DNA from 3 places in the Paenibacillus sp. P5_B5 genome. Region 1 is predicted to be linked to each of the others. Evidence: riboswitches for the same ligand, from Rfam matches in the RefSeq annotation. Region 1 holds a riboswitch; each other region holds the start of a gene.
The links. Region 1 has a riboswitch for cyclic di-AMP ahead of AC1DOK_RS18240 (C40 family peptidase). Riboswitches for the same ligand answer to the same signal wherever they lie in the genome.
Positions count from the first base shown of each region.

Region 2: another riboswitch for cyclic di-AMP. It lies ahead of AC1DOK_RS15490 (hypothetical protein); the one in region 1 lies ahead of AC1DOK_RS18240 (C40 family peptidase).
Region 3: another riboswitch for cyclic di-AMP. It lies ahead of AC1DOK_RS03915 (betaine/proline/choline family ABC transporter ATP-binding protein); the one in region 1 lies ahead of AC1DOK_RS18240 (C40 family peptidase).

Region 1 covers NZ_JBFULK010000014.1:136,415-141,383, forward strand. Annotated here, with positions in the region: gene AC1DOK_RS18225 (patatin-like phospholipase family protein) at 1-116, opposite strand, end outside; gene AC1DOK_RS18230 (TetR/AcrR family transcriptional regulator) at 335-916, shown strand; gene AC1DOK_RS18235 (HXXEE domain-containing protein) at 930-1,472, shown strand; gene AC1DOK_RS18240 (C40 family peptidase) at 1,568-2,101, opposite strand; cyclic di-AMP (ydaO/yuaA leader) riboswitch at 2,105-2,245, opposite strand; gene AC1DOK_RS18245 (hypothetical protein) at 2,493-3,314, opposite strand; gene AC1DOK_RS18250 (M1 family metallopeptidase) at 3,330-4,969, opposite strand, start outside.
Region 2 covers NZ_JBFULK010000011.1:83,609-88,577, reverse strand. Annotated here, with positions in the region: gene kdpA (potassium-transporting ATPase subunit KdpA) at 1-414, opposite strand, end outside; gene kdpF (K(+)-transporting ATPase subunit F) at 432-506, opposite strand; gene AC1DOK_RS15490 (hypothetical protein) at 613-1,032, opposite strand; cyclic di-AMP (ydaO/yuaA leader) riboswitch at 1,166-1,363, opposite strand; cyclic di-AMP (ydaO/yuaA leader) riboswitch at 1,520-1,725, opposite strand; gene AC1DOK_RS15485 (ATP-dependent DNA helicase) at 2,086-4,047, opposite strand; gene msrB (peptide-methionine (R)-S-oxide reductase MsrB) at 4,226-4,969, shown strand, end outside.
Region 3 covers NZ_JBFULK010000002.1:266,974-271,942, forward strand. Annotated here, with positions in the region: gene AC1DOK_RS03895 (ABC transporter ATP-binding protein) at 1-1,203, opposite strand, end outside; gene AC1DOK_RS03900 (MarR family winged helix-turn-helix transcriptional regulator) at 1,255-1,746, opposite strand; gene AC1DOK_RS03905 (hypothetical protein) at 2,180-2,458, shown strand; gene map (type I methionyl aminopeptidase) at 2,553-3,299, opposite strand; cyclic di-AMP (ydaO/yuaA leader) riboswitch at 3,523-3,651, shown strand; gene AC1DOK_RS03915 (betaine/proline/choline family ABC transporter ATP-binding protein) at 3,826-4,969, shown strand, end outside.

The DNA.
Region 1 (4,969 bases):
TCCATGATCAGTTGACCCACTGAGTATTGATGCTCTTGTATCTCTGGATCTAATTGCTGCAGTTCTTCGGGGGATAGCTGATCCAGCATGGGATAAGCCTGATCGGGATGTAGCAATGTTATTCCTCCTATATCACTAAGCAATGCTAATGTATTTTACAAGTTATTAAAATCTTCTTGAACTAGATTTCTCAGTTACATTTTATCACAAGCATTGCAATAATTTATCTAAATTTTCAAAAATCTAAGAATTAATCAGGTTGGCATTTACTTTTCCGAAAATTATAGTTATCATATAACTAACTAATTAGTTAGTTTTTTAAGGGGGAGTTGAAATGATGCTTACATCTAAGGGAGAACTGAGTAGAGGGAGGTTGCTTGACTCTGCAGAAGAATTATTTGCTTTGAAAGGAGTCTCGGCTACAACGGTGAGTCAAATCGTGGCTAATGCAGGTCTCACGCAGGCAGCATTCTATCTTTATTTCAAAAGCAAGGATGACATTCTAAAGGAAATACTGGATAAATTCGAGCGCATGATGCTGACATACAGTGATGCAGGAAGGCAAGCAGGTCAATTGCCAGAGGGAGAACTACAGACTTATGTTACGGGAACCTTTATCCGTTTGTTTGATCTCTTGAGTCAGAATGTGAATGCGACCAAAATTGCTTTGCAGGGGACAGCAGAGAGTGAGCGATTTCGGAAGCAGTTGGTTGACCGAATTGTAGGAAATATGAAGAACAACCAGTCACTAGGTATTGTGAATCCTATCGTAGATCCGGAGATTGTGGCTGAATCAGTCATTGCATCGGTTGAGAGACTAGTGTATCGCTTTAGTATTACTGAAGAGAGATCGAAAGAGGAATTGGGTCAGCAGTTTGCAAATTTATTCCTCAACGGAATTTTATTGAAAAGATAGGAGCTGGATCAGGATGATCTTAGAAACCCTTGATTCTCAAATTCACTTGTTAAGCTTGCTGTGGTTATTTCCGATTCTGTTTATGTTCCATGACTTCGAAGAGATTCTAACGATTGAGCAATGGATAAAGACGAAGGGAGAGGGGGTATATAAACGATTACCCCGCTTTGCTCAGCCAATGTACCATTCTTCCTTTCAAATGAATACACATCACTTTGCAAAGGACGTATTATGGGTCTATATAACGATCGTGACTGTGACAGCAATTACGGTCTTCTTCAAGGTTTACCTATTATTCTTAGTACTTCTTCATGTTTTCTTTGTCCATGTGTTTACACATGTTGGTCAAACGATTTATTTCCGAATTTATACACCAGGCGTTGTTACGTCTATTATCGTTGTATTACCATATTCCGTTTATACCTATTATCGTTTATTCGCTGAACGGCTGATTAATACCCAAGATATCATCATGAGTTTATTGCTTGTGTTAATCTTATTGCCAATCGCGCTGATCATTTTGCTAAAAAGTAGAAGGCGCTACGTTTCGTCTTAGACCATGAAGCTAATGGAACCCTCATGTAAACACAATAAAACCCCATTTATCCATAGAAATGGATGAATGAGGTTTTATTGAAACCTTTATGCTTCTTACTTGACTTCGACTTTAGTTTCTTCCTTTGCCGCTTGCACGAGCTCGCTAGCTAGCTTCTTGAACTCGTCTTCACTCAGCACGCGTGCAGCGGTAACATAGCTGTTAGCGTAATATTTCTCGCTGAGCTTGTTCTTCATTACACGACCTGCTTGCTTTTTGGATCCAGACGCAGCATGTACAAAAACGTCATCTCCCAAATAAATACCTACGTGTGAGATTGTTCCGTTGTTGACACTGCTGTTAGTGTCAAAGAACACTAGATCGCCAGGTATAAGGTCTGCTTTCTTGATCTTAACACCATCTAGGCTTTGGTCGTCGGATGAGCGAGATAGTTTGATTCCAAATTGTTTGAACACATACGATGTAAATCCGGAGCAATCAAAACCTTTAGTAGTGCTTCCTCCAGCAACGTATTTCGTTCCAAGCAATTCTTCAACTGTCTTATCGAGCGTGCTAGAAGCGAAAACGCTTCCAGTACCAAAGCTAAGTACAAGCACCAAACTACACAGCATTGTTACTAACTTCTTCAAATATAAAGCCCCTTCCGGTGCCTACGAGGTTAGCTAAGGGTTCGGTTGAAGGTTCCCTATGATCACTCTAAATCGAGATCAATTCACCCAAAGTATGGTTCCCCCGTTTCCCCACATAAAGCAGGAACTCGGCATTTAGTTTTATTACTTCACAAAGGATATCAATTCGACACTACACAAATAAAACCTCTTTTGTCACATAATGTTCACAAAATAATCTAAATTCGTGAAACTTATTTATAATGCTAATAATCTTTGAAACTATTATTATATTAATTAAATTTTACAATATTTCAATAAATTCGTATATAGTGTAATGGTCCAAAAATGAAACACCCTCGATGAGCGTCGAGGGTGTTTTTCAAGGGAACGAATGTAGATATTCATTTATTTAATGCTTGCTTACTCTAGTACTCCATAGCTCGTATTGTGACGCAATTGACCATACACGAAAGAACATATTCAGTAGCGGGAATATTTGATACACAATTAAGGCAAGAAAGCCTGCCCAAATATAAGAAGCCGTATAAGCTGCTATCGTAAAGGCACCTGTTATAAGTAGAAGAATTAGCGCTAAATAAATGATAGTAGGACTGGATCGCAATAACTTGAATAGAGAGGGGAACGCTCTAACTTGATGCACTCGACCGAATTGAATATACATAAAACAAAAGTGCACGAGATAGACGTAAACCAGATAACCGCCTAACCAAGGTAATAAATCTATTCCAAGTTGTGTGAAATTGGTACCAAGTGAAACGATTGCTGCAAATTTTGGCCATAACCAAATGATGGGGAGGACGGTAAGAGTCGTTTGAATCAGATAATAAAGTAGATAAGGTAAAGTAAGTTGCTTAATGCCTGTAACAAATCGATAACCGGAATTTAATTGTTTATTTGCTAAAGAGTAATAGACGCCAGCATTCAGCACAGGATGTAGGATCATTCTGATGGCTAGTAAGCCAAGTCCGAGCCAGACGAAGGTGTAAGGTAGATCGGTTTTTAATAATTGAAATTGTCCTTCAGCAAAGAATAGGCGCTTAGCCATTGAACCTTGTTCAGCATTCGGATATCGGTGTAGGATCGGTACGATGATAGAACTAATTAATTTATACAAAATGACGCTCCATATTAGCTGGTACAGGAACAGAGTAACGACTACAAATGGTTGTTTCCATGCGGCAATAAAGCCATTCTTTATATAGCTGATCATGAGCTCACCTCCAGTCTACCAAGCTATCCAAGAAAATACGGTTTCGATAAATTGCGAAATGCCAAGATTCCAGCGGACCTGCCATTTGGGATCAATATCTTTTTTGTAAAAATTATTAATATGTTTATTCTCTAGTACGAGGGAGTAACCTGGGTCGACCATGACCCATTCTACAGGTGAAGTATGGTAGATCTTAAAATTTGTTTGCGATCCAGTACCATTCCAAATACGTTCTGTGTTCTGTTTATCTGTAAAATGAAACAGAATTGGAACCTTCGGCGCAGTTCCTCCGCGTTTACGAATCGAAACAGTGCTCTCATATACAGTTGAGCCGTCTTGAGTTAATTTCTTAACCTTTATCGAATCGACAGAGAAGTCCATCATAAGAGATCCATATACATACTGCTTAAAGTAGTCATCCCAGTCTTCTTTCGTTACGTCCTCAACAACGGTTTGGAAATCGCGCGTCGTCGGGTGTTTGAACTTCCAGCGCTCAAAATACACCTTCATTATACGCTCCATTGTTTGCTTGCCAACCTTGCTTTCAATCGATTTAAGCACCAGCTTAGCGCGAATGTATACATTGTCAGCGTAATGATTATGGTCGCGGTAACCCCAGCTATTTAGCTTGAGTGCAGCAGGTGAAGTGATATAGCTTGCTTCAATAGGGAGATTTGATCTAGCTCCGTATTCTGCTTCCATGACGGCATCCTCGGCATAGGAGGTGAATCCTTCGTCAAGCCATGCTTCCTCGAATTCATTCGAAGCAACCATGCCGTACCAATATTGATGACCAATTTCATGAACGACAACGCGCTCAAGCGCTAAGGATGGCATTTCACTCTCAGCACTCCAAGAGGTTATTAGGGTTGGATATTCCATTCCACCTGCACCATTGCCACCTTGTGGTGGAACAACAATGGATAGGGTCGCATAAGGATATTCACCGTACCATTCGCTATAGCGAGTGAGTGCTTTCTTAGCTGCGGCGAAATAGCGTTCTTTGAGTGCATCATGACGAGGGTCAAGATACAGTTTGATTTTCACACCAGGAATTTGTTTCGCGGCAAAAGGCTCTTCATAGTAACGGAAATTGGGTGAAGCAGACCAGGCAAAGTCGTGAACATCATCAGCATAGAATGCGTATGTTTTCGTCTTGGTTGCAGCATCCTCTGTTGCAGGCTTTGTTGGGAAGCCCGTTGCTGCAACAATGTAATCTGAGGGCACCTTAATGCGAACATCAAAGATGCCAAAGTCAGCGTAAAACTCGGAATTACCATGATACTGATGTAGATTCCAGCCTTCCTCAGTGCGGCCGCGTGTACCTGCTGGTTCATATACTGCAAGCTTGGGAAACCATTGACCAGCCATGACAAAGTCATTGACTACACCCATTCGAGCAAATGGATACGGTAGACCTACGGTAAATTTCGTGCTGAAGGTAATGCTCTCTCCTGGCTGGACAGCTTCTGGTAATGAAATCTTGAGGAGTGTATGGTCATCTATGTTACCGTCATCAGGCTGAACATACCACATACGTCCTGCAAGGTCCTGTCCCTTCTGGGTTGTAATCGAAGTGATCTTCATAGAGCCGTAGCTGCCATCCACGGCGCGATCATCTCGAAGCTTCCCGCCAGATTCCTTCATAAAGGTTG
Region 2 (4,969 bases), on a different contig from region 1:
CATCATCATGATAATCACGGCCATTTGTGAGAAATAGGTTAATCCTGTTTCACCACTATAATGCTGCAGGTTTGTATTCGTCATGAAGCTAATGACTGTATTGAATGAAAGTGTTGATTCCATATTGGAGATTCCACTTGGATTGAGCGGTAAAATCTGCTGGATCCGTAGAATCAAATAACTCACTGCCACTAAAGCTATATTGACTGCAATTAAAGTGAGTGCATATCGTTTCCATGACATTTCAGCACGATTCTTGAGTCCGATCAATCGGTATATGACATTCTCAATTGGACCAAATATTTTGTCGGTACGGTTAGCTTGATTTGAAAAAATATGATAGATATACGTACCTAAAGGTTTAACGATTAGGATTAACAGCACAATCACTGCAATAATTTGTATGATGCCCATCTAACTTCCTCCTATATTTAGAACTTCTCTGGATTCACTAGCGCGTAAACTAAATAAACAAATACAAAAATAGCAATTATACCGATGATCATCATTTGCGCTCTCCTCCAGATTCATCAACAATTCGATCACACCAAACTAAGAAAGCATAAAACACGAGAAATGTACCTGCTAGCAGAAGAACCATATATAGATCATTCATTTGGATTCCCTCCCTCTATCATCCTGAATCAGAAACGAAACGTCATCGTTGTGTGTATAGATCACATACTCAGCACCAAGTCCCCGATACACTAATCTTGGATTGAAGCTATGTGTAATGACGTAGATTGGTTTAGAAGTCCAGCCGCGACACATCTGAATATACCGACAACACAGATTAAAACTGTTTTCAAACAAATACACGTTGCCGATCGGTAGGTCTGGAATTATCCAAGTCTCATGTCCTCCACTGTCTACGATTACAACTTGTTCAGCACCTAATTTACTAATTCGGTCACTATCATTTTTGTTATTGGATAATGCTATAAAAGGTAACCCTTTAAGTTTTAATTGTTTCATAAAATTCTCGCCTGTTTTATTGGGGGCGGATACGAGAATTACTTCCTGCTCAATCACTTGTCTTTCCTCCTGACATGATTTAAGCAACAATTAACACTGTGAAATAGACAAAGAGCCACAGGAAAGGAACGATTCCCGTGGCTCTTTGAAGAGCACAGCTAAATTAGCCGTGTCTAATTCGCACGAAATTGTTGCCTCTCTTGGTACGCTTACGAGGTTAGCTGTCGGATTCGGGCGTAAGAGTCGCCCTACTTCATATGTAAGATCTCATGACTTCAGTCATGCTTCTTAATATATAGAAGATTCACCCCATGGTGCTGGATATCAGCTACCGATTGGTTCCCCCGTTCTCCAAATGTTGCACCCGGAGATTCAGCGATAAAGAACTACAATTGCATTATTCATTTTCATAAATGAATCAATATTTTCAAAAAATTGTACTAAAAAACCACAGAGACTTAAGCCCTGTGGTCGGCTATACGATCACAAGCTTCATCATCCTCTCTCATAGAGCATTGACGCAAAGAAATTCAAAATATCGTCCTTATGCCCAGTTACCACGCTTACGAGGTTAGCTGACGGATTCGGGCGGTGAGAGTCGCCCTACTCGTATGTATAATTTCGTGACGCAATTCACGGATACATACAAGATTCACCCCAGAGGCAGCATGCACGACTCTCACATCGTACAATGACTACACCCATTGGTTCCCCCGATTCCCATAGGCGGGAATTCAGCGATCAGCGAATCGAAACTTAATCAATTCAAATCACGTTTTGAATATTACTCCTGCTAGCAAAACTTGTAAAGTCGATCTGCAATCAAGATAGAGCCAAATAAGCATAATTGCGAACATAAATAACGATTGATCCACAAGATGCATACCATTTGCTCGCTATTACTCATGATTTCGTAGTTTTAAAAGGGATCTTCAATAATGGGCGGAAATTAATTATGAAAACACTAATTATTTTGAAAATACGATTTACAAAGTCATGACAAAGGAGTATTATACAGTTCAATTACATAACGTAAGTAAGCCTCCTACAGACTATATTCTGTCATAGGAGGCTTTATCTAGACTAGGCTTAGCTAGCTTTGGCTATATGTTACACACTCACACTCATACTAACACCAGTTGGCATGATTTCTTTAATCTTCTCTTTTACCAGCTCATTATGATGCAGCTCTTGTCCCAAAATGGTCACTTCACCGTGATCGTCACTAGATCTGATCAACCGCCCTATTCCTTGTCTAAGGCGAAGCAGCATATATGGCAGATCAACCTCTGTGAATGGCTCAGCGGCAGCTTGACGCTTGGCAGAGAATACAGGATCGTTCGGAGGAAATGGTAATGACCAAATAATCACATTAGACAAAGACGGGCCTGGTATATCGAGACCTTCCCACAGGGTTACAGCACATAAAACGCTATGCTCATCATTTTGAAAAGCAGATATCAGATGACTAATTTCCTGATCCCCTTCGAACCAGAACTTCATAGCTTGACATGCTTCATACCGACCAATCTCTTGCTTAAACTGCTTCAACTCTTCTTTGGAAGTGAAGAGGAGTAGTGCCCTGCCTTCCGATTGCCCAAGAGATGCTATAGCAACTTTCATTTTTGCTGAGAATAAATCAGTAGAGCTCACTTCTTGGCTGAGTTGTGGCGCAAATACTTTCATCTTCTCCGCATAGTTATAAGGAGATGGTACTGACATCGACAGGTATTGTTTAACGCCCAGATTGTCAGCTACATAATGAAATGAATCCTCAATTGAAAGTGTTGCGGACGAGAATACAACAGGCATTTTCTGAGAGAATACCCGTTCCTCTAACACTTCCTTAACCATTTTGGGCATAATGACGAGGGTAAGCCCATTGGTATCCTCCATCACCCAAGAGATTAATTGATCTTTACGGCTGTACAAGCTTAATGCAAGTCCAATCATCTCCAGATGTTCTTCCACAATCCGAAGCTGATATTCATCCAATGAATAAACGCCGCTCTCGAGTACCAATTCTTCCTCAATCTGTGCAATAGCGCTTCTAAATCGGTTAATCGCATAGATTAACTCATCTGTATAAGTAATTTCCTTCCGATCTGAACCCTTCACAGCTACGCTATTCTGATGCAACAGATCAAATAACACTTCGCTATGAGTTATGGCATCTTCTATTGCAAGAGCAAGATCTTCACGAACCTCTCCTTGTAACAAACGAATGACAATTTCTTCGAATACGGAGTGCTTAAGCTTGTATGTCAACGCCTTCTGCGCAGCTGACTCAAGTAAATGTCCTTCATCAAATACAACTGCGCTATGCTCTGGTAATAGTGGTAGCTGCCCTTCACGCTTACGTCCCTCATACGTCCATACATGTTCCATATAGAAATCATGGGAGCATATAATTAAATCTGTAGATTTACGGTAGTGATCTCTGGACAATGTCTGACCACAGCGATGCCTTTTATCACATACAAGACAATCCTGAAACACATCCCAGCTTATCTTATGCCACTCTTCATCACTTAGCTCAGGGTATTCTTTGCGGTCGCCATAATGGTGAAACGATTGCATCGCTTCTCTACCATGCACGAAAGCAGGAAGCCCCAAATGAATACCTTGATAGAGGTCTTCCTCAGTATCGTCAAATCTTGCTTCATCAAGCTTATTCAAGCATAGATACTGGTCTGGTGATTTACCAAGCCGCGCATCAATCTTAAGATTCAAATGCTGCGCTAGCTTCGCAATATCCCCTTCTGGCTTAACAAGCTGTTCGATTAAGGATTCATCCGCACAGGCAATTATCGCTGGTTTCCCCTTATATCTCGCATAGCAAATTGTATATAATAAATAAACAAGTGTTTTACCCGTTCCCACACCTGCCTCTGCAAATATCGTCTGTTTATCAGCAAAAGCTCTTTCGAGTTGAAAAGCCATATAGATTTGTTCATCTCTAACTTCAAATCCGACTTCGGGTAAAACTTCATAGAATACATCTGCAACAAAGTCACTCACTTGTTGAACGAATGACTCTGAAGGATTGTATGCAAAAGGATATTGTTCCACTAAAAATCCTGCCCCCAATTGTTATGTCTAAACCTATATCTTTACATGAATTACGTGCAAAAGCAAATAACCCAAAAACCGGAAAATATCAGTAAACTTTTTCCACCTTATTTTTGCCAATTTATGAACGAACGATTAGAATAGATGAAATAACGTGTGAAAAGTAGGAGGTTATTAAATGACAGATCATAATACAATTGAACAAGCAACTTTTGCAGGTGGATGCTTCTGGTGTATGGTGTCCCCATTCGAAGAGTTGCCTGGCATTATGAAAGTAGTATCCGGATATATTGGTGGACATACAGTGAACCCAACTTACGAGGAGGTTTGTTCGGACACCACAGGTCATTACGAAGCAGTCCAAATTACATTTGATTCTGCTATCTTCCCTTACGAGAAGCTGCTTGAACTGTATTGGCAGCAAATTGACCCAACAGATGCTGGAGGACAATTCCATGACAGAGGTTCTTCCTATCGTACAGCGATTTTCTATTATAACGAGCGCCAGAAGGAATTGGCTGAAGCGTCCAAGCATAAGCTTGAGCAAAGCGGTAGATTCGATAAGCCGATCGTAACTCGAATCATTCCTGCGACCGAATTCTACGCAGCAGAGGAATATCATCAACAGTTTCATCGCAAAAGCACAGCCCATTATAAGAATTACCGCAAAGGCTCTGGCCGTGATTCATTCATCGAGCAGAACTGGAAAAGATCAATTGATCACACTCAGCTTAAAGAGCGTTTGACGCCTATCCAATACGATGTTACGCAAAATAATGCAACAGAACCCCCATTTCAGAATGAGTTCTGGGATCACAAGGGTGAAGGTATATATGTAGACATCGTGACTGGTGAACCACTGTTCAGCTCACTCGATAAATTCGACTCAGGCTGCGGCTGGCCAAGCTTTACTAAGCCACTT
Region 3 (4,969 bases), on a different contig from region 1:
TACCATCACGCGATTGACGAACAGGTTTGTTTTGGTTAAATCGGTATTTGCTTGATCAAAGCGCTTCTCTTCAAACTTCTGTGTACCGAAGGCTCTGACAACCATCAGACCGCTTAAATTCTCTCTAGAGACAAGATTCAGCCTATCAATGAGCTTCTGGATAATCTTGAATTTAGGCATAGCCACAGAGAATACAATACCAATTAAGGCGATAAGTAATGCCACGGCAATACCAATGATCCATGTCATCGAGGCATTCTCTCGAACGACCATGATGACACCGCCGATTCCGAGAATCGGAGCATAGAAGACCATTCTCACGCCCATAATGATGAGCATTTGGACTTGCGTCACGTCATTCGTTGTACGAGTAATGAGCGAAGAGGTTGAGAATTTATCAAATTCATTATTCGAGTAGCTCTCCACCTTGCTAAAAATATCACTCCGCAGTTTTTTAGACACACCTGCTGCCACGAGAGCGGCACAGTAGCCAACCCCAACAGTTGCAGCAACACCGCCTAGAGCAATTAATAGCATGATAAGACCTGTTTTAATAATATAGGCATTCTGAATGCTGCCTAGATCCATCCCAAGCTCACTATAAAATAGCTTTACAAACCCAACACCTGTTTGTTTCTGCATCAATTCATCGGTTTGTGCTGCCTTGGTTCTTGCGGAGTCTAGGATATCTGCTGGCAGTTGCTCGAACACCGGAATCATCGAATAGAGCTGATTAAAATCCACATTAGCTGGATCACTTGTATTCGTCGTTGTGGATTGTCCACCCGACTGAGCAGCCATCTCTTTGGAAACATTAATGAACGTCCCAGCGGCTTGACCGAAGATAGGCGTTAATTCCTCAATCGTCTGTTTATCTGATGATTTGAGAATATATATAGGCTCTGTTTCAGCAAGTGGATATTGATCCGTATAGGCTTTGTCACCTGCGGATACAAGTTCATAATTGTTATCAACAGTAGCTTTATCTTCATCTGTCATGAAGGTCTTCATTAAGGCGAAGCCATTCTGACTAACGGCTTCAGGCACGGCAGTCTCAATTCCGTTCTGCTGAATACCTGTGTTGACGATGTCGGACATATAGTTTGGCAAATTGAGGTCTGCCATAGCTTGCCCGAATAGCAGTGCAATCGATATAATCAATGTCACTGTAAAAGGTTTTAGATACTTAATTAATTTTCTCATACAGGGATAGCTTCCTTCCTTTCACCTAAGTAATGTGACAATTGAGTTGGTTTACTTAGCATTCTCTTTCTCCGCTCTTATATCACCAATGATTTCATATAACCGATCAATCAGTCTAATCAAGTGATCGGCTTCTTCCGTACCTAATCGATGAACGATTTCGTCTGTAAAAAGCAGAAAATTTTTGGTGACATCTTCTAAAACCGATTTCCCTTGATCTGTTAACCGAATGTAAACGACCCGTCGGTCATTCTTGGTATTGATTCGCTCGACGAGGTCTTTGTTCTCGAGTAAATTGACCATTTGGGAGACAGAAGGAGGACTGATTTTGAGAAGCTCACTGAGCTCGGATACTTTAATACCTGGAGGAGTATGTTGCTCTTCCAATTCGCTGGCTTGTTTTTGCATTGCGTGCCAAATGACATGCAGCATTTGAAACTCTCCCCTAGGGATCTGCTCATTTAAGCCTGTTTTAGCATGCAATTGTTTAAGTTTGGCCATAACATTTAAGAGTTGTTGGCCTTGACTGCTGCCGGCTTCCATGATAACCTCCTTAAATTATGTTGTTATAAACTTTAATATTTAAATTTATACTATATTAGTATACCTAACTATTTACCTGTTAACAAGTTTGTATGAAAGACAATTTCTGGTAATAAATTGGGCTCTAAGTCATAATCAGTGCTTGCTAGAAAAAGCTAAACGTAGATCGTAGCGGAGGGAACGGAATTGTCCTGAAGAAGCGAAGCGTTCGCCTTTGCCACCGGATTTCTACCGCTCTAAGCGGTATATGATCAAGAAATCTGGGGGCAACAGCGATCGTAAGGATAATCCGTTAACGCAGCGGTCATTTATGGGCACTGACAATCTTTAACCACTGGTTTTGGGGCTGAGCCTATAAATTGAATTCTAATCATCGTATTTTGGAAGCCTTATGTTACAATGGCAACATCAATACATTTAGGAGATGACAATCATGAGCGAGAAGTTAAACGAGCAAGAGCTCTTGCAGTACATAGCAGATAAAACGAAGGCGGATTCACATAACATTAAGCTTGTCCTCAAGCATGAGCAGGTATTTATGGATAACGCGAAGGCAGATGCTAAAGGTGAAGTGGACATCGATAGTGATGATCTTGTGGATTATATTATGGGTCAGCGAGAAGTGAAGCTAGACGAAATTACGGTTGAAGCCATTCTGGATGCAGAAATGGACTACCTGATCAAACAGGGGATTGCTGGTTACTTAGACTAATATTACTTATTCTCTCCCTTACAACGCTCTCTTAACAAGAATGACCGGATCGAACCTGAGGGTTCTTCCGGTCATTTTCATTAACTACTCCTGATTATAGCTGTGTCAAAATAATAGGACCATCATCCGTAATGGCAAGTGTATGCTCATACTGGGCGGATAGACCGCCATCGATAGTTCTTGCGGTCCAACCATCGCTATCCATCTTGATTTGATAAGAGCCTGTGTTGAGCATCGGCTCAATTGTAATTACCATACCAGCTTTAAGACGTACGCCTTTACCTGGGGAACCGTAGTGAGGTACCTGCGGATCCTCGTGCATGGTTTTGCCTATTCCATGCCCAATAAAGTGACGAACTACGGAGAAGCCATTCGCCTCGGCATATTGCTGAATAGCATGGCCAATATCGCCAATTCGGTTGCCAACAACCGCTTGTTCAATGCCAAGAAAGAGACTTTTTTCAGTCACAGTTAGCAGCTTATCTGCTTGTTCGGATACTTCGCCTACTCGGTAGCTCCACGCGGAATCGGACAATGCACCATTGAGATTGACGACCATGTCAATTGTTACAATGTCTCCTTCTTTTAAGGGTTCATTCTTTGGAAATCCATGGCAGATTACATCGTTAACGGATGCGCAGGTTGCAAATGGGAATCCATGGTATCCTTTTTGTTCGGGTGTAGCTCCATGTTTTCGTAAGAAATTCTCAACAAATTGATCTATTTCAAGTGTAGTAACACCTGGCTTGATCTTGCTCTTCAATTCCTGATGACACTGAGCCAATAATTTCCCTGAAACTCGCATGTCCTCGATTTCTTGCTTCGTCTTTAGAATAATCATGATAGTCCCTTCTTTATCTTAGGATTGGTTGGTAAGGCATCTATTCTATTTTACCATTATTCGCGCCAATAGCGTGTCATATTGTTTTAATCCTGCTTGGAAATTAGTAACAAACGTTATTGGCCAAAATTTAATGATAAACGTTGATACCAATGGTATACATAAAATGGCTATTTTTAAGACATTTGATAGTAGAGTTGACATAATTGGGATATTCTAATAACATTAAGGTACGCTTAGTTCCTAATTTAGGGAGCGGGGGAACCATTTCTGGGGCGAATCGCAGTCATGCGTAGGAAACCATCTATTCCGAGTCCGTCAGCTAACCTCGTTTGCAGAAGATGGGTCATATTTTTATATTGAACAACCATGACCCGAATTTATATTCGGGTTTTTTGCAGTGATACACAATTAATATTGTTCAGGCTGTGTTTTTAAATGACCCTAATTCACATCAAAATGACTCATTAGTCGTTTTTTTTGTGTTGGGGTCTTTTTCTATATATTTGGATAGGGGGAAATAAATGTGATTGAATTTCAACATGTCAATAAAGTATATGATGATGGTTTTCAAGCGCTCAAAGACATTAATCTGACGATTAAGAAGGGTGAGCTTACGGTTATTATTGGTCCGAGTGGTTGTGGAAAGTCAACGACAATGAAGCATATTAATCGGCTCATTACAGCCTCGAGCGGTAAAGTGCTGATTAATGGTGAGGATATTTCAGAGAAGAACCCGGTTGAGCTTAGACGTAAAGTAGGTTACGTGATTCAGAACGTAGGGTTATTTCCACATATGACAATTGCAAAGAATGTTGCGGTAGTTCCTCACTTATTGAAGTGGGAGCAGAGCAAAATTGATCAGCGTGTGAATGAACTGATGGAGATGGTTAATCTAGAACCTGAAGTTTATAGTCATCGTTATCCCTCAGAGTTAAGTGGTGGTCAACAGCAGAGGATTGGTGTTATCCGAGCATTAGCAGCGGATCCTGATATTATTCTGATGGATGAGCCCTTCAGCGCACTTGATCCGATTAGTCGTGAACAGCTTCAAGATGAATTAATTCGTCTACAGCAGGACTTGCAGAAGACGATTATCTTCGTTACGCATGATATGAATGAGGCTATTAAAATCGCCGATACCATCGTACTGATGAAGGATGGAGAAATTATACAGGCTGGCACACCAGAAACAATCTTACGTTATCCAGCGAATGATTTTGTGCGTACATTCATCGGACAGAAGAATGTGGAGTCAACACAGCTCGGAGAGCCTATGCGCGTATCGACTGTGGATGATGTGATGGTGACACAGCCAGCAACAACCTACCCGAATCGTGGTTTAGCAGAAGCAATTAAGATGATGGAGGCTCGTAAGGTGGACAGCTTATTTGTAGTCGATCGTTATCGTAAGCTGCTTGGGATTGTATCCATTTATCGTGTGCTGCATGAATTCGGTGGGGAAGACAAGACGGTACAGGATGTGATGCGTCTGATTGCCTATCAGGTGTCTCCTGGAACTATTTTGCCTGAAGCTGTCGAGATGATGACTAATCATCGGTTATCGAACCTTGCAGTTGTTGATGACACGGGCAGATTGGTTGGACTACTAACCAGAGGTAGTATTGTCAGCCATCTGAATGAGGTTTACCCAGCTCTAATTGATCAGT